DNA from 2 places in the Pseudoalteromonas sp. SWN29 genome. Region 2 is predicted to be linked to the other one. Evidence: predicted binding sites of a transcription regulator. Region 2 holds the regulator's gene; the other holds the start of a gene.
What was found. Region 2 encodes NrdR, which represses ribonucleotide reductase genes. Its sites were predicted from a motif close to AAACACNANATNTNGTGTTT; they were not measured.
Positions count from the first base shown of each region.

Region 1: nrdA (class 1a ribonucleoside-diphosphate reductase subunit alpha) is a predicted target of NrdR. The motif match lies at 9,068-9,087, and genes of this name have one in related genera.

Region 1 is NZ_JADYXE010000002.1:137,678-149,477, forward strand. Features, by position in the region: gene I6F53_RS01295 (CRTAC1 family protein) at 1-1,548, opposite strand, end outside; gene I6F53_RS01300 (zinc-dependent alcohol dehydrogenase) at 1,839-2,861, shown strand; gene I6F53_RS01305 (2,5-didehydro-3-deoxy-L-galactonate 5-reductase) at 2,893-3,657, shown strand; gene aldA (aldehyde dehydrogenase) at 3,662-5,110, shown strand; gene yfaE (class I ribonucleotide reductase maintenance protein YfaE) at 5,198-5,470, opposite strand; gene nrdB (class Ia ribonucleoside-diphosphate reductase subunit beta) at 5,470-6,600, opposite strand; gene nrdA (class 1a ribonucleoside-diphosphate reductase subunit alpha) at 6,666-8,948, opposite strand; gene I6F53_RS01330 (HAD family hydrolase) at 9,357-10,037, opposite strand; gene ubiG (bifunctional 2-polyprenyl-6-hydroxyphenol methylase/3-demethylubiquinol 3-O-methyltransferase UbiG) at 10,037-10,747, opposite strand; gene gyrA (DNA topoisomerase (ATP-hydrolyzing) subunit A) at 10,925-11,800, shown strand, end outside.
Region 2 is NZ_JADYXE010000037.1:21,949-33,748, forward strand. Features, by position in the region: gene I6F53_RS14280 (ATP-binding protein) at 1-788, opposite strand, end outside; gene I6F53_RS14285 (response regulator) at 1,141-1,509, shown strand; gene thrA (bifunctional aspartate kinase/homoserine dehydrogenase I) at 1,738-4,155, shown strand; gene thrB (homoserine kinase) at 4,165-5,100, shown strand; gene thrC (threonine synthase) at 5,112-6,395, shown strand; gene glyA (serine hydroxymethyltransferase) at 6,665-7,921, shown strand; gene nrdR (transcriptional regulator NrdR) at 8,026-8,475, shown strand; gene ribD (bifunctional diaminohydroxyphosphoribosylaminopyrimidine deaminase/5-amino-6-(5-phosphoribosylamino)uracil reductase RibD) at 8,478-9,602, shown strand; gene I6F53_RS14320 (riboflavin synthase) at 9,630-10,283, shown strand; gene ribBA (bifunctional 3,4-dihydroxy-2-butanone-4-phosphate synthase/GTP cyclohydrolase II) at 10,313-11,425, shown strand; gene ribH (6,7-dimethyl-8-ribityllumazine synthase) at 11,526-11,800, shown strand, end outside.

The DNA of each region.
Region 1 (11,800 bases), on a different contig from region 2:
AGTATTGGCATTATGTACTGTTGTTGCTTCAAACTTGTAATCGCCTTGATTTATTAAGAGTACATCAGAAATACGCTCTTTTAACTTACCAAAGCGATAAACCATAAAGTCTATTTTAGTGTCATTATTAAAATCTCCTGGTACAACACCCCAGTTATTACTGTTTGTTAATGCTGGTAATTTAGATGAAATATCAACTAGCTTACCGTTATCGTTACGTAGTAATACATCGGTAAGGACTTGATTTTGTGGCTGCCAATCACTTTGGTATTCAGCTACATTTTTGAACGATGCACGTATATCCCATGCAAGGTTATCTGTAAGTACCCATTCAACACGCCATTTATTATTACCTAAATAACCAATGTACCAGCCGGTTTTATCAAGCTTAGTTGGAAAACCGAGCGCTTTTTGTTGGCTAATAGTTGTATTTTTATTAGGTGTATTAATTAATTTTTTTTGCTCTCCGATATATACATCCATTTGGCTTAATAGTTTGGCGCGTGGGAAGTGATAAAAGTCACTTAATATAAGGCTTCCTGAGTTTGTGTTGTCTGTAATGAGTGTTATACCGTCGTGACTCTTGTTACCTTCATCGCGCAAATCTAACCGCTTATTTTCTTTGTTATACGAGATACTATTATTAGCTATTTGGTAATTTGGTTTACCGCGAGCTAGGTAGTAATCCATATCACCATCGTTATCAATATCAGCTTGAGCAATAACTAACGTGTTTTTATATTCTTTGTTATTTGTAATAACGTTGTTAGTTTCATCAGTAAATGAAAAGTCGTTATTTCCTTTGTATATACTTAAATTATTATAAGCATCGAAGCCAAAAATATCGAGTATGTTGTCGTTATTATAATCGGTTAATAATACGCGCTCGGCTTTTATATTTTCAAAAGAAGGTGAGGGGTGATGAGCAAATTTTCCGTTACCAATATTTTCAAAAATTATATTACGTGGCGAGTTTTCGTGAATTAATTTCTCGGCGTTTATCTGTATAAAGTCCAGATCGCCATCGCCATCTACATCAATCCAACGCACAGAGCGCCCGCGAGCTCCCATTTTAGATAAGCCAGCTTCAACAGTTTTATCTTCAAATTTGCCATTATTGTTTTTAAGTAATCGTTGTGGTTTAGGTTTGGTGCCATTTCCGCCACCTAGGGCAATAAGTACGTCGAGATCGCCATCGTTGTCGTAATCACCGGCCGACATCCCATGAAGATCTGCTCGTGGAAAAATATTATCTTGTAGTGTGTATGTATTATCGCCATTTGCCATAAACAACCGAATAGGAGTGGTGTCGTGATTTGTTAGTAGTAGGTCATAGTGACCATCACTGTTTATATCTGCAATGGTAGGGCCGCCATACTTCCAATTTTTTTGTGTTATTAAACCTGCTTGTTCAGATACGTCAGAAAAGACTACGTTGTTATTTGTTTTACTACTGGGCGTGTGTGTTTGTATGTTTTGACTGCATCCCGCTAAGTTTAGAGCGCTGATAATCACTACGCTAAGCGCAGATTTTTTGTTTTTAATCATTATTGTCCCTCTTTATACCGTGTTAATTGTTGACAATATATGTTGATATTAAAACATACAAGTAAATTTTAATAACTATTCTTAATGCTTTTTAACGTATTGGCTTTTGCGCTCTAAAGTTATATTAAATTTTGATAGTGGCTTTACAAACAACATACCTAGGTGTAAATTGTTAACAATAAACCATATTAAGGTGTGATAGTTCACTTTGATATTCCTCGTATCGGCATTGTTTTAATGATGCTTTACTTGGTTACTATTTAATTAAACATTCTTGAAGGTATAAAAATATGCAAGCTGCACAATATATAGGTAACAAGTCATTTAACATTGTTGAAGGCACATCTATTAAACCTAAAGCGGGTGAGATTAGATTGAGTGTTGGATACGTTGGGATTTGCGGTACAGATATGCACATATACCACGGCGTAATGGATCAACGAGTGTCTATTCCGCAAACAATTGGCCATGAAATATCAGGTGTTGTTGCAGAAATAGGTGAAGGCGTTGAAGGCTTTGCTGTAGGCGAAAACGTGGTAGTACGTCCATTAGATTGGTGTGGCGATTGTCCTACGTGTAATGCAGGGCATACGCATATTTGTCAAAACTTAAAGTTTATGGGAATAGATACGCCAGGTGCTTTTCAGTCAAGCTGGACAGTTAAAGCGCGTACTTTGCATAAATTACCAGCAGGCGTTGATTTAAAACAAGGCGCATTAATAGAGCCGTTATCGGTTGCGTGCCATGATGTACGACGCTCGCGCTTACAAGCGGGTGAGAAAGTGGTTGTACTTGGTGGCGGGCCAATTGGGCAATTAGTTGCTGCGGTTGCTAAAAGTGTTGGAGCAGAAGTGCTCGTGTCTGAGCCTAACGAAAGCCGCCGTGCTTTTGCCAATGAGCTAGGTGTTAAATCGGTTAATCCCATTGAAGAAGATTTAGCAGCCTATGTAGATAGCTGGACGCAAACAAAAGGTGCAGATGTTGTATTTGAAGTATCAGGCGTAAAACCCGCAATAGAGGCTATGACCGAAATAGCAGGGCGTCGGGGTCGTATAGTCATGGTGGCTATTCACAGTGTTAAACCTGAAATCGATTTATTTCAATTCTTTTGGAAAGAGTTGGAGTTATTAGGTGCGCGCGTATACGAAGCGGCAGATTTTGATTGGGCAATAGAGTTAATTTCATCGGGCCAAATAGATCTTAAACCTTTTATTAGTTCGGTTAGTTCGTTAACTGATATTGGTAGTGCATTTTCGAGTATGGATGGAAATCCAGAAGGCATGAAAGCGCTTGTTGAATGTAATCCACAATAATAAAAATTATAAAGGTATTAAAATGAATAATATGTTAGAAAAATTTAGCTTAGAAGGCAAAGTAGCCCTTGTTACAGGTTGTAAGCGCGGTATTGGTAAAGGTATTGCACTAGGTTTAGCACAGGCTGGCGCTGATATTATTGGTGTGTCTGCAAGCTTAGAGCTTGAAGGCTCAGAAGTAGAAAAAGAAGTTAAAGCCCTTGGCCGAAACTTTAAAGCCTATCAATGTGACTTTGGTGATCGTGATGCGCTTTATTCTTTTATTAATGATGTTAAAAGCGATTTTCCTAAAATTGATATTTTAGTCAATAATGCAGGTACAATCCTACGTGCTCCTGCGGCTGAGCATGGAGATGATTTATGGGATAAAGTGATTGAAGTTAACTTAAATGCTCAATTTATTTTAAGCCGCGAAATAGGCAAACAAATGATAGAACATGGCGAGGGTAAAGTTATTTTTACAGCTTCTTTGCTTACCTTTCAAGGTGGTATTACAGTACCAGGTTACGCAGCTAGTAAAGGTGCTATTGGGCAATTGGTTATGGCGCTTTCTAACGAATGGGCAGGTAAAGGCATTAATGTAAATGCCATTGCGCCAGGTTACATTGATACCGATAACACTGAAGCATTACGCAATGACAAAGAGCGTAATGCAGCCATCTTAGCGCGCATTCCACAAGGTCGATGGGGAAATCCTGAAGACTTTAAAGGGCCCGCAGTGTTCTTGGCTTCTGAGGCTGCTAGTTATGTAAACGGCGCTATTTTATTGGTTGATGGCGGATGGATGGGGAGATAGTTCAATGAACTTCCATAATAATGTAAATTTTATAAACGGTGAATATGTTGCGTCTAAAGCGAGCGGCATCATTGAAATACTAAGCCCCTCTACGGGTAAAAAAATTGGTGAAATACCAAAAGGCTGTATAGAAGATGCGCAGTATGCACTTGAGTCAGCGAATGTAGGCCAGAAAAAGTGGGCTAAATTGACAGCTCGCACACGTCAAAATATATTGCGCGTGTTTGCTAATAAAATTCGTGAAAATAAAGATATTCTTGCACCAATGCTTGTTGCAGAGCAAGGTAAATTGCTATCAGTTGCACAAATGGAAGTCGACGTAACAGCGACTTTTATTGACTATGCATGCGACCATGCACTTACTATTGAAGGCGATATTTTACCTTCAGATAACGAAGATGAAAAAATATACATTCATAAAGTGCCGCGTGGCGTAGTTGTTGGTATTACTGCGTGGAATTTTCCGCTGGCATTGGCTGGTCGTAAAATTGGACCTGCGTTGATTACAGGTAACTCTATTGTATTAAAACCTACCCAAGAAACACCTTTAGCAACCACCGAGCTGGGTCGTTTAGCAAACGAAGCGGGGATTCCTGCTGGCGTGCTAAACGTTATTAATGGATCAGGTTCTGTTGTTGGCCAAGCATTGTGTGAAAGCCCAATTACTAAAATGATCACCATGACAGGCTCTACTGCTGCAGGTAAGCAAATCTATAAAACTAGCGCAGAATACATGACGCCTGTAATGCTTGAACTTGGCGGTAAAGCCCCGATGGTTGTTATGGCAGATGCCGACCTTGATGAGGCTGTTGAAGGTGCGCTTTGGGGTCGCTTTGCTAACTGCGGGCAAGTATGTACCTGTGTTGAGCGTTTATATGTTCAAGAGTCTGTGTACGATGCATTTATGGCTAAATTTATACCAGCAGTAAAAGCACTTCGTGTTGGGGATCCTATGAACCCAGATACACAAATGGGGCCTAAATGTAATCAACGTGAAATAGACAACATTGACCACATTGTTCAACAAAGTATTCAACAAGGCGCTTCTGTCGCCACTGGTGGTAAAGTTGCTTCTGTTGAGGGTTTCGAAGGTGGTTGTTGGTACGAACCAACGTTACTTGTAGACGTTAAGCAAGATAACATTGCAGTACACGAAGAAACTTTTGGCCCAGTACTCCCTATTGTAAAAGTTAAAGATATGGACCAAGCAATACAGTACTGTAACGACAGTATTTATGGCTTAAGCGCCTATATATTCACTCAAAACTTTTTTGATATTAATAAAGCTATTAACGAATTAGAAGTGGGTGAGGTATATATTAACCGTGGTATGGGTGAGCAGCATCAAGGTTTTCATAATGGCTGGAAACAAAGTGGTTTTGGCGGTGAAGACGGTAAGTTTGGTTTAGAGCAATATCTAGAAAAGAAAACCGTTTACTTAAAAGAAAAATAATATAATTAAACAACAATCTCCCTGGGTCGTTGATTTATAAATAACAAAGCCGATAATTTATTATCGGCTTTTTATTTTGTTCATAAATTATTTTAAATTTATGCTTATGTCACCATTAGGCTTGCAGCAGCACAGGAGTATTTCGCCTTCGCGCACAAACGCCAGTGGCTCTTCGTTATACTCGACGTTACCTGACACTAACGTTGCTCTACAGGCGCCGCAGTAACCTTCGCGGCATTGGAATGCAACGTCTATTTTCATTGATTCTAAGCACTGTAAAACAGAAGGGCAGCCAGTGGTAAATTCTATACACTGGCTGTTTTCTGCAAGCGTTATGCTTGCAGTAGACTTGTCACTCATTATAAATCAAAGTCACCAAATTCAGAGGCATCTACTTGCGAGTCGATTTGACCAACAAGGTATGAGCTAATTTCTGCTTCTTGTGGTGCTACTTGCACGTTATCAGACACTAACCATGAATTGATCCATGGGATAGGGTTACTGTTATTTTCAAACTGTGCTGGTAAGCCAATAGCGGTCATACGTGCGTTAGTAATGTACTCAACGTACTGACATAAAATATGCTTGTTTAGACCAATCATAGAACCATCTTTAAATAGGTACTCTGCCCATTCTTTTTCTTGCTCTGCGGCTTCTACAAACATTTTAATAGCTTCGTCGCGGCACTGAGCTGCAACAATTGCCATTTCTGGGTCGTCTTTACCGTCTTGCATAATATTTAAAATATGCTGAGTACCCGAAAGATGAAGTGCTTCATCACGCGCAATAAGCTTAATGATTTTAGCGTTACCTTCCATTAATTCACGCTCAGCAAACGCAAACGAACACGCAAAGCTTACATAAAAACGAATGGCTTCAAGAATATTTACCGACATCATGGCAAGGTAAAGTTTCTTTTTAAGTTCGAACAAATTAACGATCACTGTTTTGCCGTTAATTTCATGCTTGCCTTCACCGTAAAGGTTGTAAAGCGATACTGAATTAATTAAGTCATCATAGTATGTGGTTACAGCATCGGCGCGTTCGCTGATTTTATCGTTGCTAACTATGTCATCAAAAATAAGTTCAGGGGCTTGTGTAACATTACGAATAATATGCGTGTACGAGCGGCTGTGAATCGTTTCACTAAATGCCCACGTTTCTATCCATGTTTCAAGCTCTGGTAACGATACTATAGGAAGTAGGGCAACGTTAGGTGAACGACCTTGTACGCTATCAAGCAAAGTTTGATATTTTAAGTTACTTAAAAATATATGCTTTTCGTGATCTGGTAATGCTTGAAAGTCTAAACGGTCTTTGCTTACATCTACTTCTTCAGGACGCCAAAAGAAAGACAGTTGCTTTTCGATTAACTTTTCAAAAATTGGGTATTTTTGTTGGTCATAACGAGATACGTTAACAGTTTGGCCAAAAAACATTGGCTCTAGCATTTGGTTATTATGGTTTCGGCTAAATGTAGTATAAGACATGTTTATCACTCAAAAAACTATCAGAAAAAGCGGGCTAAATGCCCGCTTAAAATAAAAATTAATAACTATATTTTACACGCGCCGCCTTCACAATCATCATCTTCCACTTCTGGAGTATCTTCTTGCATATCTGAGGCACCATCGCGAGTGTTGTGGTAGTACAAGGTTTTAACACCCAGTTTGTACGCTGTTAGTAAGTCTTTTAATAAGACTTGCATAGGTACTTTACCGCCTTCGAATTTATTTGGATCATAATTTGTGTTTGCCGATATAGTTTGGTCAACAAATTTCTGCATTATGCCCACAAGTTGTAGGTAACCATCGTTTGATGGAATATCCCATAATAACTCGTAGTTATTCTTTAAACGTTCGTACTCAGGCACTACTTGTTTCAAAATACCGTCTTTACTTGCTTTAACGCTAATGTGACCACGTGGTGGCTCAATACCATTTGTTGCGTTAGAGATTTGCGACGATGTTTCTGAAGGCATTAACGCACTTAGTGTTGAGTTACGCATGCCGTGCTCTTTAATGCTGGCACGTAATGTATCCCAATCAAGGTGAAGTGGTTCATCACAAATTTTATCTAAGTCACGTTTGTACGTATCTGTTGGCATAATGCCCTGTGAATACGTTGTTTCGTTAAACTTAGGACATGCACCACGTTCTTTAGCAAGCTCGTTTGATGCTTTCATTAGGTAGTACTGAATCGCTTCAAACGTTTTGTGAGTCAGTGCATTTGCGCTGCCATCTGAGTAACGCTTACCGTTTTTAGCTAAGTAGTATGCGTAGTTAATTACGCCTATGCCTAGTGTACGACGACCCATAGTCGCATTTTTTGCAGCCGGTACTGGGTAGTCTTGGAAATCAAGTAAGTTATCAAGTGCGCGCACTGCAAGTTCAGCTAGCTCTTCAAGCTCGTCTAGTGACTCAATGGCACCTAAGTTAAACGCAGACAGTGTACAAAGGGCAATTTCGCCTTCTTCGTCGTTTACGTTGCTTAGTGGCTTAGTTGGCAATGCAATTTCTAAACATAAGTTAGATTGGCGAATAGGCGCAACTTTAGCAATGAACGGGCTGTGTGTATTACAGTGGTCCACATTTTGTAAATAAATACGACCTGTACTTGCACGCTCTTGTGCAAACATAGAGAAAAGCTCAATCGCTTTAATACGCTTTTTACGAATAGATTCGTCTTGTTCATATTTTACGTAAAGCGCATCAAATTCTTCTTGGTCTTCAAAAAATGCATCGTAAAGGCCTGGCACGTCTGATGGGCTAAATAACGTAATGTAATCGTCTTTAATTAAACGAGAGTACATTAATTTATTAAACTGTACGCCGTAATCAAGGTGGCGAACACGGTTGTCATCTACACCACGGTTATTTTTAAGCACAAGTAGGTTCTCTACTTCTAGGTGCCAAAGCGGGTAAAACAATGTTGCTGCGCCGCCACGTACACCACCTTGTGAACAGCTTTTAACAGCTGTTTGAAAGTGCTTATAAAAAGGAATACAACCTGTGTGGTACGCTTCGCCGTTACGAATGTGGCTACCTAGCGCACGAATACGACCTGCGTTAATACCAATGCCCGCACGTTGTGATACGTATTTAACAATCGCAGACGATGTAGCATTAATTGAATCAAGGCTGTCGCCACACTCAATTAATACACATGAGCTAAACTGGCGAGTAGGCGTACGTACACCTGCCATAATAGGCGTAGGTAATGATATTTTAAATAACGAGACTGCATCATAAAAACGCTTAATGTAAGAAACGCGTGTTTCACGTGGGTAGTCAGAGAATAAGCTTGCCGCGACTAAAATATATAAAAACTGTGCACTTTCGTAAATCTCACCCGATACACGGTTTTGAACAAGGTATTTACCTTCAAGCTGTTTTACAGCCGCGTAGCTAAAATTAAGATCGCGAGAATGATCGAGGTATGCATCAAGCTCGTCTAACTCTTGCTCAGTGTAATCTACAAGTAAGTGAGCGTCGTAGCGTTTATCTTCAACCATTTTTGTTACATGGTTAAATAAACGTGGTGGCTCAAATTGGCCGTACGCTTTTTTACGTAAATGGAATACAGCTAAACGTGCCGCTAGGTATTGGTAATCAGGCGATTCTTTTGAAATTTGATCTGCAGCAGCTTTAATAATGGTTTCGTGTATGTCTTTAGTACGAATACCGTCGTAAAACTGAATGTGTGATTTTAATTCAACTTGCGAAACCGATACGTTTTTTAAACCTTCGGCGGCCCATTCAATAACGCGATGGATCTTATCAAGATCAAGAGGCTCTTTACGCCCGTCACGTTTGCTTACAGATAACTGTTGGTTCATTTGCCTGTATTCCTTGGGAATTATGTATTTTGACCAATGCGTCATACCTCGCAATGGCAAGGTAAGTACTCATTTATTATAAGTTTCACCGTAATGGCGAATTTAATTGAATAACATTTGGCCACAATATCTGGTGTTGTTCAATTTAGAGATCACAAGATAGTGTGGTCTGAGTTGTTTTGCAAGGGACATAATTGCCCCTATATGTGGATAACTTTGGGATAACGCATTTGTGTTAGTAGACACTCACCTTCGAACAATCATTTAAGTTAGAATATGCAAAAATCAACTAATGATCTGCTAAATTTACGCATTTTAAAAATAAATTTTGACTGCTTTTTTTATCGACAAGCTTTGTGTGAAAACTAACACAATCACAATATATAGTGTTTAATAATTAACATGGCACTATATATGGTTAAAACCATCAATTGGACTTTGCCAGTTAAAATCAGCATTCCAGCTGTTGGCTTTATCAATACTTGGTATATAACCCCAAAGTGCCGTTGCAGTGTGCATACCTGCCGCTTTGCCTGCTTGTATGTCACGCTGTGCATCACCAATGTACAAACAACGGTTTGGTTTTACCCCCATAAGCTTTGCACAATGTAGCAGTGGTAGCGGTGATGGTTTGGCCTCAGCGAAGGTATCGCCACTTATTACTACACTGGCGTTTTTTAAAGCGGGGATAGCAGCCACTAAAGGCTCGGTCAAAAAGCCAGGTTTGTTAGTCATGATCCCCCATTTGATCTTTTTTTGATCAAGGGCGATAAGTAACGATTCAACTCCAGAGAAGCAATGCGTGTGTTTTGCTATGTTTGCAGCGTACTCGTCAACTAATTGCTTAATCAGCTCGCTTTGGGGTTGTTTAGCCCATAACTCTTTAAAACCAGCCTCTAATAGCGCACCTGCGCCGTTAGATGCTGCAGGGCGGTATACATCACTACTAACAGGTGTGATTTTATTACTTATAAGCACTGCGTTTAAAGCGGCGCCTAAATCATCAGCGGTATCGAGCAGGGTGCCGTCTAAATCAAATAAAAATGCATCGTACTCAATAAGAGGCAGTGGGGCTTGAGAGCTAGCCATTAAGCTAACTTCTCAAAATAAAGTATGTAATTTACGCTAACGTCGTTATTAAGCGTATATTGCTTTGATAGTGGGTTATAAGAAAGCCCTGTACTTGCACGTACTTTTAAACCCGCTTGCTCCGCCCATACAATAAGTTGCGCAGGTTTTATAAACTTTTTATGGTCATGTGTACCTTCAGGTACCATTTTCAACAGCTTTTCGGCGCCAACAATCGCGTATAAATATGCTTTAGGGGTTTTGTTCAGGGTTGAAAAAAACACGTCTGCACCTGGTTTGGCAAGTGCAGCTACAGCATGAATGATAGAAGCTGGGTCGGGTACGTGCTCAAGCATTTCCATACACGTTATTACATCAAAGCGCTCAGGGTACTGCGATGCAAACTCTTCGGCAGGTACTTTTATGTAATCTACATTTACGCCTGTCTCTAAACTATGCAATTTAGCAACAGTTAAAGGCTCTTGCCCCATATCGATACCGGTTACTTTAGCACCCATACGCGCCATGCTTTGGCTTAAAATGCCGCCACCACAGCCAACATCGAGTGTTTCTTTATCGAATAAGCCTTGCGTTTTGTTTGCTATAAAATCTAAACGTAACGGGTTAATTTCGTGAAGAGGTTTGAATTCTCCGTCTAGGTCCCACCAACGCTCTGCGATGGCTTCAAATTTTGCTATTTCTGCGTGATCTACATTTTGATGTTCGGTCATAAAATACTTCCTCGTCAATCTGAGGCCATTATATAGGGCTAAATTGATAAATCGCAAAGTTTTGCGCCTGTAAATTGAAATTAATTGTGATAGCATGGCTATTAGTAATAATAACAAATACTCTTAATACCCAATACCGGGTTGTTGAGAGCTGATACTGAAGGAATGTGATATCAAATGACTGATCTCGCCAATGAAATTCTGCCAGTCAATATTGAAGACGAGTTAAAAAACTCCTACTTAGATTACGCAATGAGCGTAATAGTAGGACGTGCATTACCAGACGTACGTGACGGTTTAAAACCTGTTCACCGCCGCGTTTTGTTTGCAATGAACGAGCTTAGTAATGACTGGAACAAGCCTTACAAAAAATCGGCCCGTGTGGTCGGTGACGTAATCGGTAAATACCACCCACACGGCGACAGTGCAGTTTATGACACGATAGTTCGTATGGCTCAGCCATTCTCACTACGTTATATGCTTGTAGATGGCCAAGGTAACTTCGGTTCGGTTGATGGTGATTCAGCAGCGGCAATGCGTTATACAGAAGTACGTATGGCAAAAATGTCGCATGAGTTATTAGCCGATCTTGAAAAAGAAACGGTTGATTTCGTTCCTAACTACGATGGCACAGAGTTCATCCCTGATGTTTTACCAACGAAAGTTCCTAATTTATTAGTGAATGGTTCGTCGGGTATTGCAGTAGGCATGGCTACAAACATTCCACCACATAACTTAACTGAAGTTGTGAACGGGTGTTTGGCACTTATTCAAAATCCTGATTTAACTATTTTAGAGTTAATGGATTATATCCCTGGTCCTGATTTCCCAACGGCTGCAATTATCAACGGTAAGAAGGGCATCGAACAAGCCTACTTAACTGGCCGTGGTAAAGTGTACATGCGTGCACGCGCCGACGTCGAAACCGATGAAAAAACAGGCCGTGAAACAATCATCGTTCACGAAATTCCTTATCAAGTTAACAAAGCTCGCCTAATTGAAAAAATTGCTGAGCTGGTTAAAGATAAGAAAATTGAAGGTATTAGCGCGCTA
Region 2 (11,800 bases):
ATGTTGTGATGGTCAAGCTTTTCGTTACTAATAATGAGTTCTTTTTGGGTATGCTCAAGTTCTTTTCTATACTGAACTACTTTATCTATTAGTTTGTTAAACGACTGCTCCATTACTTTTAGTTCGTTATGCTCTTCTGTTTCTATTTCTATGTGCTGGCCTTCTAGCTCATCTATTTCTAAATTTTCTAGTTGTTCAGTGAGTTCAGTTAAAGGCTCTGTTAGGAGTTTTCTAAATGCCATTAAAAACAGAATGATCAGAAATGTTGTTTTGATCATCGCATTACCAATCAAAAAATAGATTGATACCATAATGCGACTAAATACAACTTCACGACTAGAAAATAGCGTAACGTCACCGACTTGGGTTGCGCGTCCTGAAAATTCAAAAATAAGTGGAAAAGTGTAACCAAATAAACCAGATTTAGTATCTTCTAAAATAACTTCTTCTTGAACAAGTTGTTGATTGTATAGCTTGTGTATGTCAAGTGATCGCCCTAACTGTGAAATAATTTCGCCACTGTCGTCACGAACAATAATCCCTTCAATCATAGGGATGGCGAGTAGACCTTCTGCCGTTGTAATTGTTTGTTTGGTATTAAGTTCCCAAATAGCACGCGTTAAGCTGCGGCTAAATGTTTTTTGCAAGGTACTGAGTTCATTGCGAATGTAATCTTTAGTATTAACGTATTCAGCAAGCACTTGTCCGCAAGTCACTACAAAGGTAAGTAAAAAATAAACGGACAAAACGCTAGTTAGTAACTTCTTAGAAAGGCTCTTTTGTAACATAAGTGACTTGTTCATCCATTATTATTTTTATAACGTTACGGTAGTTACTTAAAAGTTAGTCAATAAACCTCTAAAAATAAATAAAAAAGTTAAAATTTAATAAGATAAACCTAAAAAATAGGCGTGTAGTACCAAAGTAATTAAACTAAGCTATAAAGTAGTCTATTTGTTACATGTTAAGTATTATCACTTTAGCTGATATTTGATTTCGATTTTTATTTAATATGGACTTACTCTATATTTATCATGGTATTAAATTATTAATGTGTTGAGTATTTAGGAACGTGTTAAAGTGTATAAAATGCAAGGAGGGCGGTCTTTCAATAACTTTGATGGTTGTATAGTAGTAAACATGATGAAATTCTCGATATTAGTCTGTGATGATTCTGCAGTTGCCCGTAAACAAGTCGTACGGTGTTTAAATGAATGTATAGACGCTCAAATACAACAAGCTGCAAATGGGGCGCAGGCTTTAGCGCTTTTGCGAGCACAAAACTTTGATTTACTGTGCCTAGACCTCACCATGCCAGAGGTTGATGGTATACAAGTACTTGAAACTATAAAAACAGAAAAAATAGAGTGCTTTGTTTTAGTTATTTCTGCTGATATACAGGAGAAAATGAAGCAAAGAGTCGCCCAACTTGGCGCAATTGATTTTATTGATAAACCTATTAATAAATCAAGCTTGAATGAAATATTGCATAAATTTGGCATTCATTAGGTTTTTTCATGTTAAAAAAGGCTGTTTTATCTTTTAATTTAGGGTTGACAGCATAGCCTTTGTTAAGGCAGTCTTAACATATGAAAACAATTAATCGCGTACTGACCATTATTATTACAACCATCATTCTTACTGGATAGTGGCATAGGTCGGTGCAACAAATTTAAAGGCCTGTGTTCACTTAGAACACAGGCCTTTTTTCGTTTTATGGGATGAGGAACATAAACAATGCGAGTTTTAAAATTTGGCGGCTCTTCGCTTGCCGACTTTGCATGCTTACAACAGGTAGCTCAGTTAGTTAAAGCACAATTAAAAGATGAAATGTTATTGGTGCTTTCTGCTCCAGGTGGAATGACCGACTCCTTAGTTGCACTTGCAAGTGCTGCAGAGCAAGGGTTAGATTTTTCGCAGCAATGGCAAGCATTGGTAAGCCGCTGTGAAGGTTTGAAAGCTAACGTTGAAGAAAGTGGTGCGGTAGTTACACACTGGCCAAATTTAGGCGAGCTTAAAAATAAACTAGATGGCGTGTCACTTATACAATGTTGCCCTGATCAAGTTCGCGCATTTGTGATTAGCTTTGGAGAGCGCGTTAGCGTTTCTTTAATGCAGGCTTTATTGAACTCGCACGATGCAAGATACTTAGAAGCAACAAGCTGTATCGCTTCAACTGGCGGTTATATCGACGCCGAGGCTGATTTAGTAACAAGTAAAGCTCGCTTTCAAGCTGTGCTTAAAGAAAACCCTGCAACTATTTATATCATGCCTGGTTTTACAGCGAGTAATGATAAAGGTGAGCTTACAACGCTTGGCCGTAATGGCTCAGACTACTCAGCAGCAATTGCAGCAGCATGTTTAGAAGCTGAAATTTGCCAAATTTGGACTGACGTTGATGGCGTATATAGCGCTGACCCTCGTTACATCAAAAAAGCGACTAAAGTAGATTTTTTATCTTATAAAGAAGCGATGGAGCTTTCTTACTTTGGTGCAAAAGTACTTCACCCTAAAACAATACTGCCGTGTGCTAAAGCGGGTGTGCCGTGCGAAATTAAAAATACACATAATCCAGACGCACAAGGTTCATTAATTGGTAACGATTATTCATCAGATGAGCCAGTAAAAGCGCTTTCGAGCTTACAAGACCTTGCAATGCTAACTGTTTCAGGCCCAGGTATGAAAGGTAAAGTGGGCATGGCGTCTAAGGTATTTAATGCACTTGCTCACGATAACGTATCAATAGTATTAATTACACAGTCATCATGTGAATTTAGCATTAGCTTTTGTGTACATGAAACTGATTTAGCACTTGCACTCGATGCGCTACAAACTGCGTTTGAACTAGAGTTACAAGCTGGACTTATTGAACCTGTACAAGTACAGCGCAATTTAGCGATTGTTACGTTAGTAGGTGATAACATGCGCGCGCATCGTGGTTTAGCAGCTAAGTTTTTTGCATCGCTTGCACAAGCTCAAGTAAACATTGTTGCCATTGCGCAAGATTCTACTGAAAGCGCTATTTCAGCCGTGATTGACGGCGAGCTGTGTAACGACGCAGTTAAAATATGCCATGAAAACTTCTTTACGCATGTGCCATCAATTGATGTGTTTTTACTAGGTTGTGGCTTAGTAGGGCAAGAGCTTATTAATCAGCTTGAGCGCCAGCAAGCGTGGCTTGAAAAACGTAATATTAAACTCAACTTGTATGGTGTTGCTAACTCTCGCCAATTACACCTTGATAGTGAAGGTATTGCTTTTGGTGATTGGCAGCAAAAATTGGCCTCATCTGAGCAGGCGTTTGATTTAAAACTAGTAGAGCAGTTTGTTAAGCAAAATCATTTAGTAAACCCTGTGCTTGTTGACTGTACGTCGTCGGATGCACTTGCTGCGCAGTATGTAGACTTTTTAAATGCAGGTTTTCATGTGGTTGCTGCCAATAAAAAAGCAACAACAAGCTCATACACGTATTACCAAGATTTAATTGCAGCAACGCAAAAGAATAATCGTAAATTTTTATACGAAACGAACGTTGGTGCAGGCTTACCAGTAATCGACAACTTACAGTCATTATTTGGTGCCGGTGATGAGTTATTAGAGTTTAGCGGTATTTTATCAGGTTCACTTTCGTATATGTTTGGCGCACTTCAAGATGGTTTGTCACTTTCTGAGGCAACTATTAAAGCCAAAGAAAGTGGCTTTACTGAGCCAGATCCTCGTGATGATTTATCGGGTACCGATGTAGCACGTAAGTTATTGATCATCGCTCGCGAAGCCGGTATGAAATTAGAGCTAAGCGATATTGAAGTTGAGTCAGTATTACCACCAGGTTTTGCACAAGGTGATAATGTTGATGAGTTTATGGCAAAACTACCAAGCTTAGATGCTGATTTTAACGACCGTATCAAAAGCGCTGCGAGCGAGGGTAGGGTACTTCGCTATGTAGGCACAATTAAAGAAGGCCACTGTAAAGTAGGTATTGAAGCGGTAGATGCAAAGCATGCGCTTAGTGTCATTCGTGATGGTGAAAACGCACTGGCTATTTTAAGCCAATACTACCAGCCACGTCCGTTTGTAATTCGTGGTTATGGCGCCGGCTCGGAAGTAACAGCCGCGGGTGTATTTGCTGATATTTTAAAAACGTTATCGCGCTAGGAGCTCGTTATGATTGAAGTATATGCTCCGGCGTCTATTGGTAATTTTGCAGTGGGTTTTGATGCACTTGGCGCAGCGCTTGCGCCAATTGATGGCAGTTTGTTAGGTGATGTAGCCGTTGTAAGCGCAGCACCAAGCGACGAATTTATTTGCACAGGCGAGTACGCTCACAAGTTACCAAGTGATGCTAATGAAAATTTAGCGTACCAGTGCTTAGTGCATTTTAGAGCGCATGTTGCGCCTACTATGCCAAGCGTAAAGCTCGAGCTTAAAAAGAACTTACCAATTGGCTCTGGGCTTGGCTCTAGTGCATGTTCGGTCGTGGCTACTTTTGCTGCCCTTGATAAGTTTGCAAAAACTAATTTAAGTCAGGTTGAGCTTATTGAACTGATGGCTGACTTTGAAGCTGTAGTAAGTGGCGGTCGTCATTACGACAACATCACGCCATGTTATTTAGGTGGCTTGCAGTTAACAGGTGATTTAATTCCTGATAAATCGATTGCACTGCCTGTTGATGAAAACTGGTACTACGTTGCTGCGTTTCCTGGTTTTTCACTCAACACTGCAAAAGCGCGCTCTGTTTTACCAAAAGAGTTGAACATGCATGCAAGTGTTGAGTTTGCTCAGCGTTTGTCGGCATTTAGTAGCTTGCTGTTAACTAATCGTTTTGACGATGCGCTAAGCATAATGAAAGATGAAATAGCAGAACCTTACCGCGCACCGCTTATAAAAGGCTTTAGTGAAGCCAAAGCAAGCTTGCCAGCGCTGGGCGCTGAAATAGTCAGTATTTCGGGCGCAGGACCAACCTTATTTAGTGTGTGTAAAACACTTGAAGCTGCACAGCAATGCGCGCAGTGGTTAGAAACCAATTACATTAACGAGCAAGGCTTTTGCCACATTTGTAAATTAGATAACGACGGCACGCGTCAATTAACAGTTTTATAGGATAGGTAGTCATGCAATTACATAATTTAAAAGATAGCTCACAAAAAGTGTCGTTCGTTGAAGCCGTAAAAACAGGTTTGGGTCGTAATCAAGGTGTGTTTTTCCCTGAATCCCTTGCCCCACTGTCCGATGTTGATGCATTGCTTGATATGGACTTTGTTACACGCAGTGGTAAAATATTATCTCACCTAATTGGTGATGAGCTGCCAAGCGACACTGTGACACAAATGGTTAAAAATGCATTTAACTTTCCAGTTAAGCTGGTGGAAGTTGAAGAGAATACATACTGTTTAGAGCTGTTTCATGGCCCTACACTTGCGTTTAAAGACTTTGGCGGTCGCTTTATGGCAGAGTGTTTAGCGCAGTTTAATAAAGATGAAAAAGTAACTATTTTAACTGCAACATCGGGCGACACCGGCGCGGCAGTTGCGCATGCATTTTACAATAAACCAAATATCGATGTTGTTATTTTATACCCTAAAGGCAAAATTTCTCTTGCTCAGCAAAAGCTATTTACTACGCTAGGTAATAATATTCATTGTTATGCCGTTGAAGGCAGCTTCGATGATTGCCAAGAGCTAGTTAAAAACGCCTTTTTAGATGAAGAAGTTAAATCAACACTTGGGCTTAACTCTGCAAACTCAATTAATATTAGCCGTTTAGTTGCTCAGGTTTGTTATTACTTTGAGGCAATTGCACTGCTACCAAAAGAAAAACGCGCAACCGCTCACATATCAGTACCTAGTGGTAACTTTGGTAATGTGTGCGCCGCAATGATTGGTGCTGTTATTGGTTTGCCTGTGGGTAAATTAAGCGCAACAACAAATCAAAACGATACTGTGCCGCGCTTTATGCTTGATAAAACGTGGACGCCAAACGCAACGCTTGAGTCGCTTTCGAATGCGATGGATGTAAGTAAGCCAAACAATTGGCCGCGTGTACAAACAATGTTAGATAATAACTGGTTTAGCTACGATAATTTTTATTCAACAAGCGTAAACGAGCAAGACACGCAAGCCGTGATGAAAAAAATTCAACAAACTGGCTATGTTGCAGAGCCTCATACGGCGATTGCTTACCAAGGTCTTGTTGAAAATCGTGCTCTGGGTGCAGCGGGTATCTTTTTAGCGACAGCTCATCCCGCTAAGTTTAAGGAAAGCGTAGAAGATATTTTAAATATTGAATTAGGTATGCCAAAACCACTTGCTGATGCACTAGCAAAACCATGCCTAGCAAGCGATATGAACGCCGATTACGACGCATTACGCACTGAAATGCTCGCTAAGTTAGGTTAGTGAAAAAGAGTAATTGAAGCGGCTTAGGCCGCTTTTTTTATAACTGTAAATAATAAAAACAAGCCGCTTTCATTAGCTAATTAAATGTAGGAAATAAAATTCATTTAAAATAGTTATGTGTTTATTAAGAAATATCATCTTAAAAGGGCTGTGAAATACTTTCAATCCCTGTTTAAATATCCTCAACTTAAGAGCGTAGGCAAAGAGTCGTTTAAAGCGTACAATAAAGCCTCTAAAAAACACCATACACGTTGCCCTAGGAGACCCCAATGTTAGAACGTAGCATGAATATTTCGGATTTTGATCCAGAGTTATTTGACGCGATAACCAAAGAAACTGCTCGCCAAGAAGAGCATATCGAACTAATCGCTTCAGAAAACTACTGTAGCCCACGCGTACTAGAAGCGCAGGGTTCACAGCTTACAAACAAATACGCAGAAGGTTACCCTGGCAAACGTTATTATGGCGGTTGTGAGCATGTAGATGTTGTTGAGCAATTAGCAATTGACCGTGCTAACGAATTATTTGGTTCTGACTATGCTAACGTACAGCCACATGCTGGTTCGCAAGCAAATGCTGCTGTTTTTCTAGCATTATTAGACGCTGGCGATACTGTACTGGGTATGAGCTTAGCTCATGGTGGTCACTTAACTCACGGTTCTCACGTAAGCTTCTCTGGTAAGCTTTACAATGCAATCCAATACGGACTAGATGAAGCAACAGGCGAAATTGATTACGCACAAGTTGAAGCGCTAGCACTTGAGCACAAACCAAAAATGATCATTGGTGGTTTCTCAGCGTACTCAGGTATTGTTGATTGGGCTAAGTTCCGTGAAATTGCTGATAAAGTAGGTGCTTACCTGTTTGTTGATATGGCTCACGTTGCCGGCTTAATTGCGGCAGGCGTTTACCCAAGCCCAGTTCCTCATGCACACGTTGTAACAACAACTACGCATAAAACACTTGCAGGCCCTCGTGGTGGTTTAATTATTTCTGCATGTGGCGACGAAGCTATTTACAAAAAGCTTAACAGCGCTGTTTTCCCTGGTGGCCAAGGCGGTCCTTTATGTCATGTTATTGCAGCAAAAGCAGTGGCATTTAAAGAAGCACTTCAACCAGAGTTTAAAGTATACCAAACACAAGTTGTTAAAAACGCAAAAGCAATGGTTGCAGTTATGCAAGAACGTGGCTACAAAATCGTATCTGACAAAACTGAAAACCACTTATTTTTACTTGATTTAATCGATAAAGATATCACTGGTAAAGATGCGGACGCTGCCCTAGGCAACGCTAACATTACAGTTAACAAAAACTCTGTACCAAACGATCCACGTTCACCGTTTGTTACTTCTGGTTTGCGTATTGGTTCACCTGCAATCACTCGTCGTGGCTTTAAAGAAGCTGAGTCTAAAGAACTAGCTGGCTGGATTTGTGACGTACTAGATAACATCACTGATGAATCTGTACAGGCGCAAGTTAAAGAAAAAGTTAAAGCAATTTGTGCAAAATTACCTGTATACGCTTAATTGCATAAGCAGTAGTAATTTAGATCACAACTGTTTAGTTTTTTGCTAAGATAAAAGGCCGCTATTTAGCGGTCTTTTTTGTTTTAAAACGGAAGTACCGAGTTATGCATTGTCCATTTTGTACCGCAAAAGATACTAAAGTAATTGACTCACGCCTTGTAGGCGGAGGCCATCAAGTTCGCAGACGTCGTGAATGTAACGATTGCCACGAGCGCTTTACTACATTTGAAGGCGCTGAACTGGTTATGCCTCGCGTTGTTAAGCAAGATGGCAGCCGGGAACCGTTTAACGAAGATAAGCTTTTAAATGGCTTAAATCGCGCACTCGAAAAACGCCCAGTGAGTACCGAGCAAGTAGATGAAGTTGTAAATATAATAAAATCACAACTACGCGCAACGGGTGAGCGAGAAATTTCAAGCCATTTGGTGGGTGAATGTATTATGGAAGCACTTAAAAAACTCGATAAAGTAGCGTACGTAAGATTTGCTTCTGTTTATCGTTCGTTTGAAGACATACGCGAATTTGGCGAAGAAATTGCCCGTTTAGGGGAGTAACAATGCAAAGCCAAACTATTTTTACCGAACATGACGAAATGTATATGGCACGCGCCATAGAACTTGCCAAAAAAGGGCGGTTTACTACCACGCCTAATCCTAATGTTGGCTGTGTATTAGTTAAAAATAACCAAATAATTGGTGAGGGTTTTCATCAGTTAGCAGGGCAAGGTCACGCTGAAGTCAATGCGCTAGCAATAGCTGGCGATAATGCACAAGGTGCAACTGCTTATGTAACGCTCGAGCCTTGCAGTCATTATGGACGTACGCCACCGTGCGCTGAAGGCTTAAAAGCCGCAGGGGTGATAAAAGTGATTGCCGCAATGGTTGATACAAATCCACAAGTTGCAGGTAAAGGTCTTAAAATACTGAGCGATGCCGGTATTGACGTTGCTTATGGGTTACTTGAATCGCAAGCTCGTGCATTAAATTTAGGTTTTTTTAAGCGAATGGAGCAAGGCTTACCTTATGTGACCTGTAAAATGGCAGCAAGCATAGATGGTAAAACAGCGCTTAAAAATGGGAAAAGTAAGTGGATCACAAGTCCCGCTGCTCGCCAAGACGTACAATTATACCGAGCGCAAAGCTGCGCTATTTTAACCGGTGCCGATACCGTGTTAGTAGACGATGCTAAACTTAATGTACGACCAAGCGAGTTGCCTTGCACGCTACCTACCGATTTACCGCTTCGCCAGCCCGTGCGTGTTATAATTGATTCACAGAATCGTTTAACGCCCAATCTTGCTTTATTTAAAATCCAAAGTGATGTAATAATATTTACGAATAAGGTTGATAAATCACTGCAATGGCCGCATTTTGTAAAGCATATTGAAGTAAGTGAAAGTAACGGTAAAGTTGATTTACAGGCTGTTTTAGAAAAGCTTGGGCAACTGCAGTTTAATAATGTTTGGCTTGAGAGCGGAGCAACACTTGCTGGTAAAATGACAGAGCTTAATTTAGTTGACGAGTTTGTTTTTTATTTGGCGCCTAAATTAATGGGCCATGATGCAAACAGTTTAGTTAATTTTTCTGAATTGACGAGTATGCAAAACACCGTTGATTTAACATTTAATGAATGTGCGCGCATTGGTGACGATTTACGTATCACCGCGTTAAAAGCTCATTAAAACCACTTAATAAAAAAGAGTAGCGCTATGTTTACTGGAATAATAGAAGCCACAGGCAAAATTGCTTTATTACAAAAAAAACAGGGCGACTTAGCTATTCGCATTCAAAGTACTGACCTTGATATGGAAGACGTAAAGCTAGGCGACAGCATTGCAACCAATGGCGTTTGCTTAACCGTAGTTGATAAACATATTGACGGCTTTAGTGCTGATTTATCTACCGAGACGATTGGTTTAACCGGTTTTGCTCACTATGCTTTAGGGCAAACGGTTAATCTTGAAAAAGCCATGCAACCGGTTTCGCGTTTGGGCGGTCATTTAGTATCTGGCCATGTTGATGGCATTGCGACTATCACAAGTATTACAGCAAACGCTAGAGCAACAGAATATTGGCTTACAACCGACGAAAATTTAATGAAATACATTCCGTACAAAGGTTCGGTATGTATTGATGGTATAAGCCTGACAGTAAACGCTGTAGAAGGTAATAAATTCAAATTAACAATTGTCCCACATACGAGTGAGCAAACCACAATTGCTCATTTTAAAGTAGGTACTCAAGTTAATTTAGAAGTCGATCAAATTGCACGTTATTTAGAGCGCCTTATAAAAGGTGCAGAGCAACCAACGGGCTCTGATATTTCGATGAGCTTACTCGCAAAAGCGGGTTTTATTAAATAACGAAACTGATAACTTACACGAGCAAATTTATGAATTTACACAGCGCACAAGAAATCATCGATGATATTAAAGCCGGTAAAATGGTTATTTTAATGGATGATGAAGATAGAGAAAATGAAGGCGATTTAATAATAGCTGCTGAGCATATTAGCGCACAAGCGATTAACTTCATGGCGACTCATGGCCGTGGTTTAATTTGTTTAACTATGACGCAAGATCGTTGCGAGCAACTTGATTTACCGTTAATGGTTAAAAACAATGGTGCTGCATTTTCGACTAACTTTACAATGTCGATAGAAGCATCAAAAGGTGTTACAACCGGTATTTCTGCTGCTGATAGAGCGCGTACAGTGCAAGCGGCTATAGCAAAAGGCGCAGTTCCAACTGATATTGTTCAGCCTGGTCATATTTTTCCAATTATGGCACAACCTGGTGGCGTATTAACTCGCGCAGGACACACTGAAGCTGGCTGTGATTTAGCACGTTTAGCTGGGCTTGAAGCATCATCTGTTATTGTTGAAATACTCAATGCTGACGGCACCATGGCGCGTCGCCCTGATTTAGAAGTTTTTGCGAAAGAGCATGATATTAAAATTGGTACTATTGCTGATTTAATTGAATACCGTAACTTAAATGAAACGACAATTGAGCAAGTTGCAAAATGTAAGTTGCCTACTGTTCACGGTGAGTTTGATTTAATGACTTACAAAGACACAATTGACGGCCAATTACATTACGTATTGCTTAATGGCGACATAAAAGAGCAAGAGCCGACAAATGTACGTGTACATTTGCAAAGCACTTTTAACGATATCCTACTTTCAGACAGAAGTGCTGACCGCAGCTGGGGCCTTTCTGAAGCAATGGCCTATATTGCTAAAAATGAAGGTGCTTTAGTTATTTTAGGTAAGCAAGAAAGCACTGAAGAGTTAGAGGCAACTGTAAAAGCATTTGCAGCAGCTGATGCGGGCGAAAGCGTTACGCCACGTAAATTCAAAGGTACATCTCGTACTGTAGGCGTAGGTTCGCAAATACTTGCCGATCTGGGAATTAAACAGATGCGTTTAATGAGTCGTCCTAAAAAGTATCATGCACTTTCGGGCTTTCATTTAGAAGTTGTTGATTACATTGAGCCACAATAAGCATCACGCTTAAACTAGGCTATTATTTTATTTTTATGGTATGATGCGCAGCAATTTTTGCGCAATCGCAACCGCTTGAACTTATTTTTAGGGTTATCAAATGAAAATTATTGAAGGTAGTAAGTATGCTCCTGGCAAAAAGTTTGCCATTGTCATTTCTCGTTTTAATGACTTTATTGGCAGCAGCCTCCTTGCAGGTGCTGTTGATGAGCTAAAACGCACTGGTGGCGTATCTGATGACGACATTACCGTTGTTTATGTACCAGGCGCGGTAGAATTACCTTTAGCGGCTAAACGCGTTGCGGCAAAAAAAGAGTATGATGCAATCATCGCATTAGGCGTAGTGATCAGAGGTGGTACACCACACTTTGACCT